2 linked regions of the Sinorhizobium fredii genome follow. The protein of the gene in region 1 interacts with the protein of each later gene in a pairwise test. Links are inferred from orthologs where the notes say so. Each region holds a gene or a part of one and is shown in the gene's direction. Other genes may lie near its edges.

Evidence for each region. Proteins that work in one complex are often made in the same cells at the same time.
Region 2: the proteins of NXT3_RS09750 (region 1) and NXT3_RS05205 interact in binary tests that used the Escherichia coli proteins (3 or more experiments, as listed by UniProt). The link is inferred for Sinorhizobium fredii from one-to-one orthologs.

Annotation. Positions count from the first base shown.
Region 1 is NZ_CP024307.1:1,956,526-1,960,679, forward strand. Bases 713-3,645 are described here. They hold NXT3_RS09750 (cysteine desulfurase), read left to right. Parts: upstream 713-1,524; coding sequence 1,525-2,766; downstream 2,767-3,645. Other genes in these bases: sufD (Fe-S cluster assembly protein SufD), read left to right, coding at 713-1,512; NXT3_RS09755 (SUF system Fe-S cluster assembly protein), read left to right, coding at 2,777-3,157; sufA (Fe-S cluster assembly scaffold SufA), read left to right, coding at 3,313-3,645. Outside these bases: Fe-S cluster assembly ATPase SufC, read left to right, coding at 1-212; more of sufD, read left to right, coding at 235-712; more of sufA, read left to right, coding at 3,646-3,705; gcvP (aminomethyl-transferring glycine dehydrogenase), read right to left, coding at 3,784-4,154. UniProt on the Escherichia coli protein: Cysteine desulfurases mobilize the sulfur from L-cysteine to yield L-alanine, an essential step in sulfur metabolism for biosynthesis of a variety of sulfur-containing biomolecules.
Region 2 is NZ_CP024307.1:1,077,078-1,080,579, reverse strand. The notes cover bases 611-3,502. They hold NXT3_RS05205 (SufE family protein), read left to right. Parts: upstream 611-1,791; coding sequence 1,792-2,214; downstream 2,215-3,502. Other genes in these bases: mnhG (monovalent cation/H(+) antiporter subunit G), read right to left, coding at 3,215-3,502; mucR (exopolysaccharide biosynthesis transcriptional regulator MucR), read right to left, coding at 2,377-2,808; NXT3_RS05210 (DUF5330 domain-containing protein), read left to right, coding at 1,194-1,625. In the rest of the region: NXT3_RS05215 (sensor histidine kinase), read right to left, coding at 1-600. UniProt on the Escherichia coli protein: Participates in cysteine desulfuration mediated by SufS. Cysteine desulfuration mobilizes sulfur from L-cysteine to yield L-alanine and constitutes an essential step in sulfur metabolism for biosynthesis of a variety of sulfur-containing biomolecules.

The DNA of each region.
Region 1 (4,154 bases):
CGCTGAAGATCGTCGCCGACGGCGTCAACGCACTACGTTCGCCGGATCGCGCCGTTGTCGTCATCACCCACTACCAGCGCCTGCTCGACTACATCGTCCCGGATACGGTCCACGTTCTCTACAAGGGGCAGGTCGTCAAGTCGGGCGACAAGACGCTGGCGCATGAGCTCGAAGCCAACGGCTATTCCGACATCATCGAGGCGGCAGCCTGACGCCTGTTGAAGGAGTGTTCGAATGAATATGCAACAGGCCATCAATATGACGGCAGCCGAAACGGCGCTCGTTGACGCCTATACCGCCCAGATCGGCGATCTGCCAGGTGACGGAGCGGTGCTGTCGCTGCGCGACACGCTGGTTCACGAGCTGAAGACGGCCGGTCTCCCGACGCGGCGCGTCGAGTCCTGGCATTATACGGACCTGAGGACCCTGCTGCGCGCAGTGCCCTCCGCCGATCCGTCCGCCTTTGCCGATCGGGTCGAGCCGATTGTCGCTGGCGCGACCGTGCTTTCGGTGCGCAATGGCGAGGCCGATCTCAAGAGCCTTCCCGAAGGCGTAACGGCACGCTCCTATACGGAGAGCCTGATCGACGGCTCGGCTGCCGCCGGGCTTGCGGTCCTCGGCTCCGACGACGCCATCGGCCGCATCAATGGCGGCCTGGTCCGCGGCGGTCTGGAGATCGCCGTTGCGGCAGGTGCCGAGCTGGAAACGCCGCTGGAGATCCAGGTCGCGCAAAGCCATGGCCAGGCCCACACCCGTTTCCCGGTGTCTTTCGGCGCCGGATCCAAGGCAACCGTGCTCGAGCGGCATCTGTCGACCAACGGGGATGCGAGCTTCGTCTCCTCGGTGAGCGACGTGACGCTTGGCGAAGGCGCCGACGTCATCTGGATCATCCTGCAGCAGCAGGGCCCGGCCGACACCCATCTCGGACAGATCCGTTTCGACCTCGCGAAGGACGCGAAGCTGCACGTGTTCGTCATCAATGCCGGCGGCAAGCTGGTGCGCCAGGAACTGCACGGTAGGGCGAGCGGCGAGGGATCCGACTTGACCCTGCGCGGCATCAACCTGCTGGGCGGCGAGAGCCACACGGACGTGACCTTCACGCTGAGCCACGACGTACCGCACACGACCTCGAGCGAGATCATCCGCAACGTTGTCTTCGATCGTGCCAAGGGCGTGTTCCAGGGCAAGATCCTGGTCGCCCAGGACGCCCAGAAGACCGACGCGAAGATGTCGTGCAATACCTTGCTCTTGTCGGACGACGCGGACTTCTCGGCGAAGCCCGAGCTCGAAATCTTCGCCGACGACGTTCAGTGCGGTCACGGTGCGACGGTCATCGATATCGATCATACGCAGCTCTTCTACCTGCTCTCTCGCGGTATTCCGGAGAACAAGGCCCGCGCCATGCTCGTCAACGCCTTCGTTGCCGAGATCGTCGAGGAACTGGAAGATGACGAGGCACTGGTCGAGGCACTAGAAGGCGTGATCTCGGACTGGCTCGAAAAACACGCCTGATTGGACAGGACCATGGAACATACTGTGCCGGTGCCGGCCTATGACGTAGAGGCCGTAAGAAATGATTTCCCGATCCTTTCGCGGACGGTCTATGGCAAGCCGCTTGTTTATCTCGACAACGGTGCATCGGCGCAGAAGCCGCAACTCGTCATCGACGCGGTTGCCCATGCCTACGCCAATGAATACGCCAACGTACACCGCGGTCTGCATTTCCTCTCGAATGCCGCGACGGACGCCTATGAGGGCGCGCGTGAAAAGGTGCGCCGCTTCCTGAACGCACCGTCCGTCGACAATATCGTCTTCACCAAGTCGTCGACGGAGGCGATCAATACGGTCGCCTATGGCTACGGGATGCCGCATCTCGGCGAGGGCGACGAGATCGTCGTCTCGATCATGGAGCACCACTCCAACATCGTACCATGGCACTTCATCCGTGAGCGGCAGGGGGCCAAGCTCGTCTGGGCGCCGGTCGATGATGATGGCGCATTCCATATAGAGGATTTCGTCAACTGCCTGACCGAGCGGACGAAGCTCATTGCCATCACGCATATGTCGAATGCGCTGGGCACGGTCGTTCCTGTCAAGGAAATCTGCCGTATCGCTCGCGAGCGCGGCATTCCGGTTCTTGTCGATGGCAGCCAGGGCGCGGTGCACATGCCGGTTGACGTGCAGGACATCGACTGCGACTGGTATGTGATGACCGGCCACAAGCTCTACGGCCCGTCCGGTGTCGGCGTGCTTTACGGCAAGGCCGAACGGCTCAAGGAGATGCGGCCCTTCATGGGCGGCGGCGAGATGATCGAGGAAGTGACGGAGGACCGCGTCACCTATAACGATCCGCCGCACCGGTTCGAAGCCGGCACGCCGCCGATCGTCCAGGCGATCGGGCTGGGCTACGCGCTGGACTACATGGAAAAGGTCGGCCGCGCGGCAATCAGGGCGCATGAGGCGGACCTTACCGCCTATGCCCGCGAGCGCCTGTCCTCGGTGAATTCGCTGCGCGTCTTCGGCGATGCGCCGGGCAAGGGCAGCATCTTCGCCTTCGAGATCGCCGGCATTCATGCCCATGACGTCTCGATGGTGATCGACCGGGCCGGCATCGCCGTTAGGGCGGGCACCCATTGTGCGCAGCCGCTCTTGAAACGTTTCGGCGTCACCTCCACATGCCGTGCGTCCTTCGGCCTCTACAATACGCGGGCCGAGGTCGACGCTCTGGCGGAAGCGCTGGAACATGCGCGCAAGTTCTTTGCCTAAGGAGGCAGACATGAGTCTCGGGGAAGCGCAGGGAAAGGTCGATGTCCGCGAAGGCATCGTACATTCGGCCATTCCAGCCGAGGAATTGGCGCGCCTCAGCGACGACATCATCGCCGCGCTGAAGACGGTCTATGACCCGGAAATCCCGGCCGATATCTTCGAACTCGGTCTTATCTACAAGATCGACATCGAGGACGACCGGATGGTGAAGATCGACATGACGCTCACGGCTCCGGGCTGCCCCGTCGCCGGCGAGATGCCGGGCTGGGTCGAGAACGCGGTCGGCGCCGTAGAGGGTGTTTCCGGCGTTGAGGTGACCATGACCTTCGATCCGCCATGGACGCCGGACCGCATGTCGGAAGAGGCGCAGGTGGCGCTCGGCTGGTATTAGAGCGGGATGAGGAGAAGTGTTCGCGGTTTTCCACTCGCATCCCGCTGCATGATTCACGCCCGAACTCCCATATTGATCCGTTAACATACGGGCACTACATTTGATTCTGGAAAGCACCGGGCCTTTAACCCGGTGATGTGAAGGAGATGGAGCCTATGGGCTTTGCCGTAATGAGCCTGACCGATGCCGCCGCCGGCCGCGTCCGGTCGATCGTCGAGAATGCCGGCGGCGACGCCAAGGGCATCCGCGTGAGCATCAAGAAAGGCGGCTGCGCCGGCATGGAATATGCCGTGGACCTCGTCACCGAGGCGAATGCCAGGGATGATCTCATCGAACATCAAGGTGCCAAGGTCTGGGTCGCGCCGGAGGCGGTGCTCTACCTGCTCGGCACGCAAATGGACTTCGAGGTGACCGCCCTGCGCTCCGGCTTCACTTTCAGGAACCCAAACCAGACGTCCGCCTGCGGCTGCGGCGAATCGGTCGAGCTGAAGCCGGCGGATTTGGCCGCGCTTGCTGCAGAAGGCAACCCGGTGGTGCGTGCCAACTGACGCATCTCGCACACGGCTGCAGATAAAAGCAAAAGGCCCGGTTTTCGCCGGGCCTTTTGCTTTGTCCCTTGTGTCAGTTCACTCCGCCGCTTCCGCGTAGGCCTCGATCGGCGGGCAGGTGCAGATGAGGTTGCGGTCGCCATAGACATTGTCGACGCGGTTCACCGGCGACCAATACTTGTCGACGCGGAAGGCGCCGGGCGGGAAGCAGGCCTGTTCACGCGTATAGGGCCGGTCCCAGTCGCCGACGAGGTCTTCAACAGTGTGCGGCGCGTTCTTCAGCGGATTGTTGACCTTGTCCATCCGGCCTTCCTCAATGGCGCGGGCTTCCTCGCGGATCGCCAGCATCGCATCGCAGAAGCGGTCGAGCTCCGCCTTGGTCTCCGATTCCGTCGGCTCGATCATCAATGTACCGGCCACCGGCCAGCTCATCGTCGGCGCGTGGAAGC
Region 2 (3,502 bases), 880 kb from region 1 along the record:
ATCGCGAAGGGGCGTCAACTCGCAGCGCATATGCACGAATTGCGCTCCATCGGCAGGGGCCGACGGACGCTCGAGGCGGATATCGACCGCCGAGCATTCGCCGTCCTGGCGCAGAGCATCGACCGCCTTCAGGAAGCTGATGCGGTCGGATACGTGGATCTGCTCGATGAAGCCGCGTCCGTGCGGATCGCGCATCGACTTCAAATAGTCGGCGGCATCGCGGCCGTGAACGGACAGCACCTGCCCACGCGGATCGTGAACGGTGACGAGACCGGCAAAGAGATCGTAGGCGGCAGCGAGATCGGGCAGGTCGGTCACGCCGGGCGGCTGCGCCGCCGGCACTAGGCGGCGCGCTGCGAGACTTGCGGCGGCGGCCAGCAAAGAGGCCGACGCCCAGAGCGCCGTCCCCGCCGGCAGGGCCACGGAAATGGGCAGGACCGTCGACAGGGCGAGCGGCACGATCGGCAGCACCGCCAGCGAAACGGCAGCCATGGCGCGCAGTCGTTTGAAATCATGGCGTCCTGCAACGGGCCCATCCGGACGGCGCGGCAACCATGCTGCGGCGGCTTCATCCACACGGGATGCCCATTTGCCAGCCATGTTACGCAATACACTCACGCCTTGCCCTGCCACCATTATTGTTTTTGCGAGGCGGGCGCAGCCCTCCTGCCGGCGTAAACCGAGCCACCTCGTAGTGGTTCGAATCTCGCATTCCCGACTTAATGAAAGAATAAGCGCGGTCCCTCCGCGGGCTGGCGAAACGGGCGAAAATTCCCATTTCGAAGCAAATCCGGCGGGCTTCGTCTCTTGTGGTTAACGGGGCGTAAGCAGCGGATTTTGGTGGATTTTCTGCTTTCCATTAACGATTTGGGCAGCGCCCGCCGGCGGCGGTGTCGAGCCGCTCGGGCGTGGCGGCGGCAGGGCTGCCACGATCCTTAACGCCGATCGTTAAAATGCCGGATAGTCGCCCTCCGGCAATGCCACAATCGGCCAGTTCGCTAAGATTTGAAGCAAATCCCCGCATTTCTGGAAAAGCAGTCTTGTGATTCCCGCTCTAGCGTTGCTCACGTCAAATGGCCCGAGGCGCAACAATTCGGCCACTGGGCAAAGCGTAACTAAAGGCGTAGGCAGTAGAGGGCTGAAGATCCATCCGGCGAAAACCGGGGCGGCGGCCTGACAGAGGATGGCAGACCATGTGGTTTCTCGTAAAGGCGGCGTTCTGGTTCTCGCTCGTGCTCGTGCTGCTGCCCTTCCTTGATCCGTCGAGCGGCGCCAAGCTGGAAAACGGACCGAAGGTGGAGATCGGCGACACCTTCTCCGCCGCCAATGAGGCCTTCCAGTACATCAGTGCGATCTGCATCCAGAAGCCGGACGTCTGCACGAAAGGTGCCGAAACCTTTGTCGCTCTCGGCCATCGCGCCCGTGAGGGTGCGCGCATCGCCTATGAATTCCTCGACAGCCAGTTCGCGGAGGCCGAGGCGCCCGACGCCAAGGTCATGACCGGCACTGTGGCGCCTGCCGAAAGCCTCTTGGCCGTGGAGCCGGCGAACGAAGCCATGCCGGTTTTCAAGCGCACGCCCGTCCCGGAAAAGCGCCTCGACCCCAAGGCGACGTCTGCCAAGTAAAGTCGGTCCCAAGGAACGAAATCGTCCCGGAAGCCATAGGGCTGTTCTCTTTGCAGCCCGTATCCCCTATATGAATGGGTGTACGGGACCCCGCCCTTGGGCACGGGACGGAAGCAGAGCGCAGGCGAGCGGCAGTCGATCGCAAGGCGCCACATTCGGATCAGCCATGGTTTCACTTGACCAGATCATCGACGACTTCGCCTTTCTCGACGAGTGGGAAGATCGCTACCGCTATGTCATCGAATTGGGCAAGAGCCTGCCGGAGATGCCGGAAGCCTGGAGGACCAGCGAGAACAAGGTTCAGGGCTGTGCCAGTCAGGTGTGGCTGGTAACGCATACGTCCGGCGATCCCGATGATCCGGTCCTGACCTTCGAGGGCGAGTCGGACGCGCACATCGTCCGCGGCCTGGTGGCAATCGCGCTTGCGATCTTTTCGGGCAAGCGCGCCTCGGAGATCGCCAGAACCGATGCTCTCGATATCTTCGGCAAGATCGGCCTTATCGAGCACCTCTCGTCGCAGCGTGCCAACGGTCTGCGGTCGATGATCCGGAGAATCAAGGGCGAGGCCGAGACGCGCCTGCCCGCGTAAGACCGCTCTGCAGCGGCGACCCGTCGGTCGGAGAGAGGCGGCGGCACCAAAAAGCCGGACTGAGACAGCCCGGCTTCCACCAAACACCAGATATTCTGCTGCCGTTCAGGCATCGGACTTCCGTACCTGAGACTTGCCCGGACGGTTGCCGGGCGAACCCGCTTATTTGCCGCGGCGCTTGCGACGCTGACCCAGCCCCATCTCCTTGGCAAGACGCGATCGGGCTTCCGCATAAGCCGGCGCCACCATCGGATAATCCGCAGGCAAATCCCACTTCTCGCGATACTCTTCCGGAGAGAGATTGTGGTGGGTCATCAAATGGCGCTTCAGCGACTTGAACGTGCCGCCGCATTCGAGGCAGGTGATCTGGTCATCCTGCACGGACTTGCGCACGGAGACCGCCGGCTTCGGCTTCTCGACCGGCACGATGACCGGCGCGGGAGCGGTCGTATTGTTGAGCGCCGAATGAACGTCGGCTATCAGCGTCGGCAGCTCGGCAACCGGAACGACGTGGTTGCTCACATAGGCGGCAACGATTTCCGCCGTCAGTTCAACCAGGAGTTCGTTGCTCGCACCGAGCGTATTTTCACTCATTTTTTTCTCCTATGGGAATCCAGCAACAAGTCCTGAAACGGTGTTTCAGGAGGGAGGAAATGCCAAAATGCCGCCGAACAGCGCTTTCCGCCTTGGAACTGAGCGATAACCGCGCAACGGGGGCATCGCCCCGCCGCAACATTAAGGCTCGATTCGCGACAGCGAAATCCGTTACCAAGGTGCCGCACCGTTTGGCACCTCAAAGCAACGGATAAGAATCACAACTCAAGCTGGAATTCCAGTTCAAAGTATTGATCACAACGACACTTTGCGGATACTGGCTTAACACTGATCCGCAAAATGTCAAAACATAATTTTTGGCAAAGAGCAGCATATCTATTTCAGGTCACTAAAACTGTCCGGAGTGGCGGAATTGTCCCGAAATAGAGAGTCAGATATGACGCCATCAATGCCGCCGTGGCTCTTCCTTTTGTGGGAGCTGATCTATAACCGATTGTTTCGTCATCCTGTAACCCGCCTGATGAGCGGCTTTCGCCAGCAAATGGGCCGAGATCGGCGCCGTCAGCACCAGGAATACGAAACCGGCAAGCGCGCGAACGAAAATGGCGGGATCGAGCGAGTGCAACCCGGAGGCGACGAGCAGCAGGCCGGAACCGACGGTACCCGCTTTGGAAGCTGCGTGCATGCGCGTGTAGAGATCCGGGAAGCGCAGGAGGCCAAGCGCCGCGAGCAG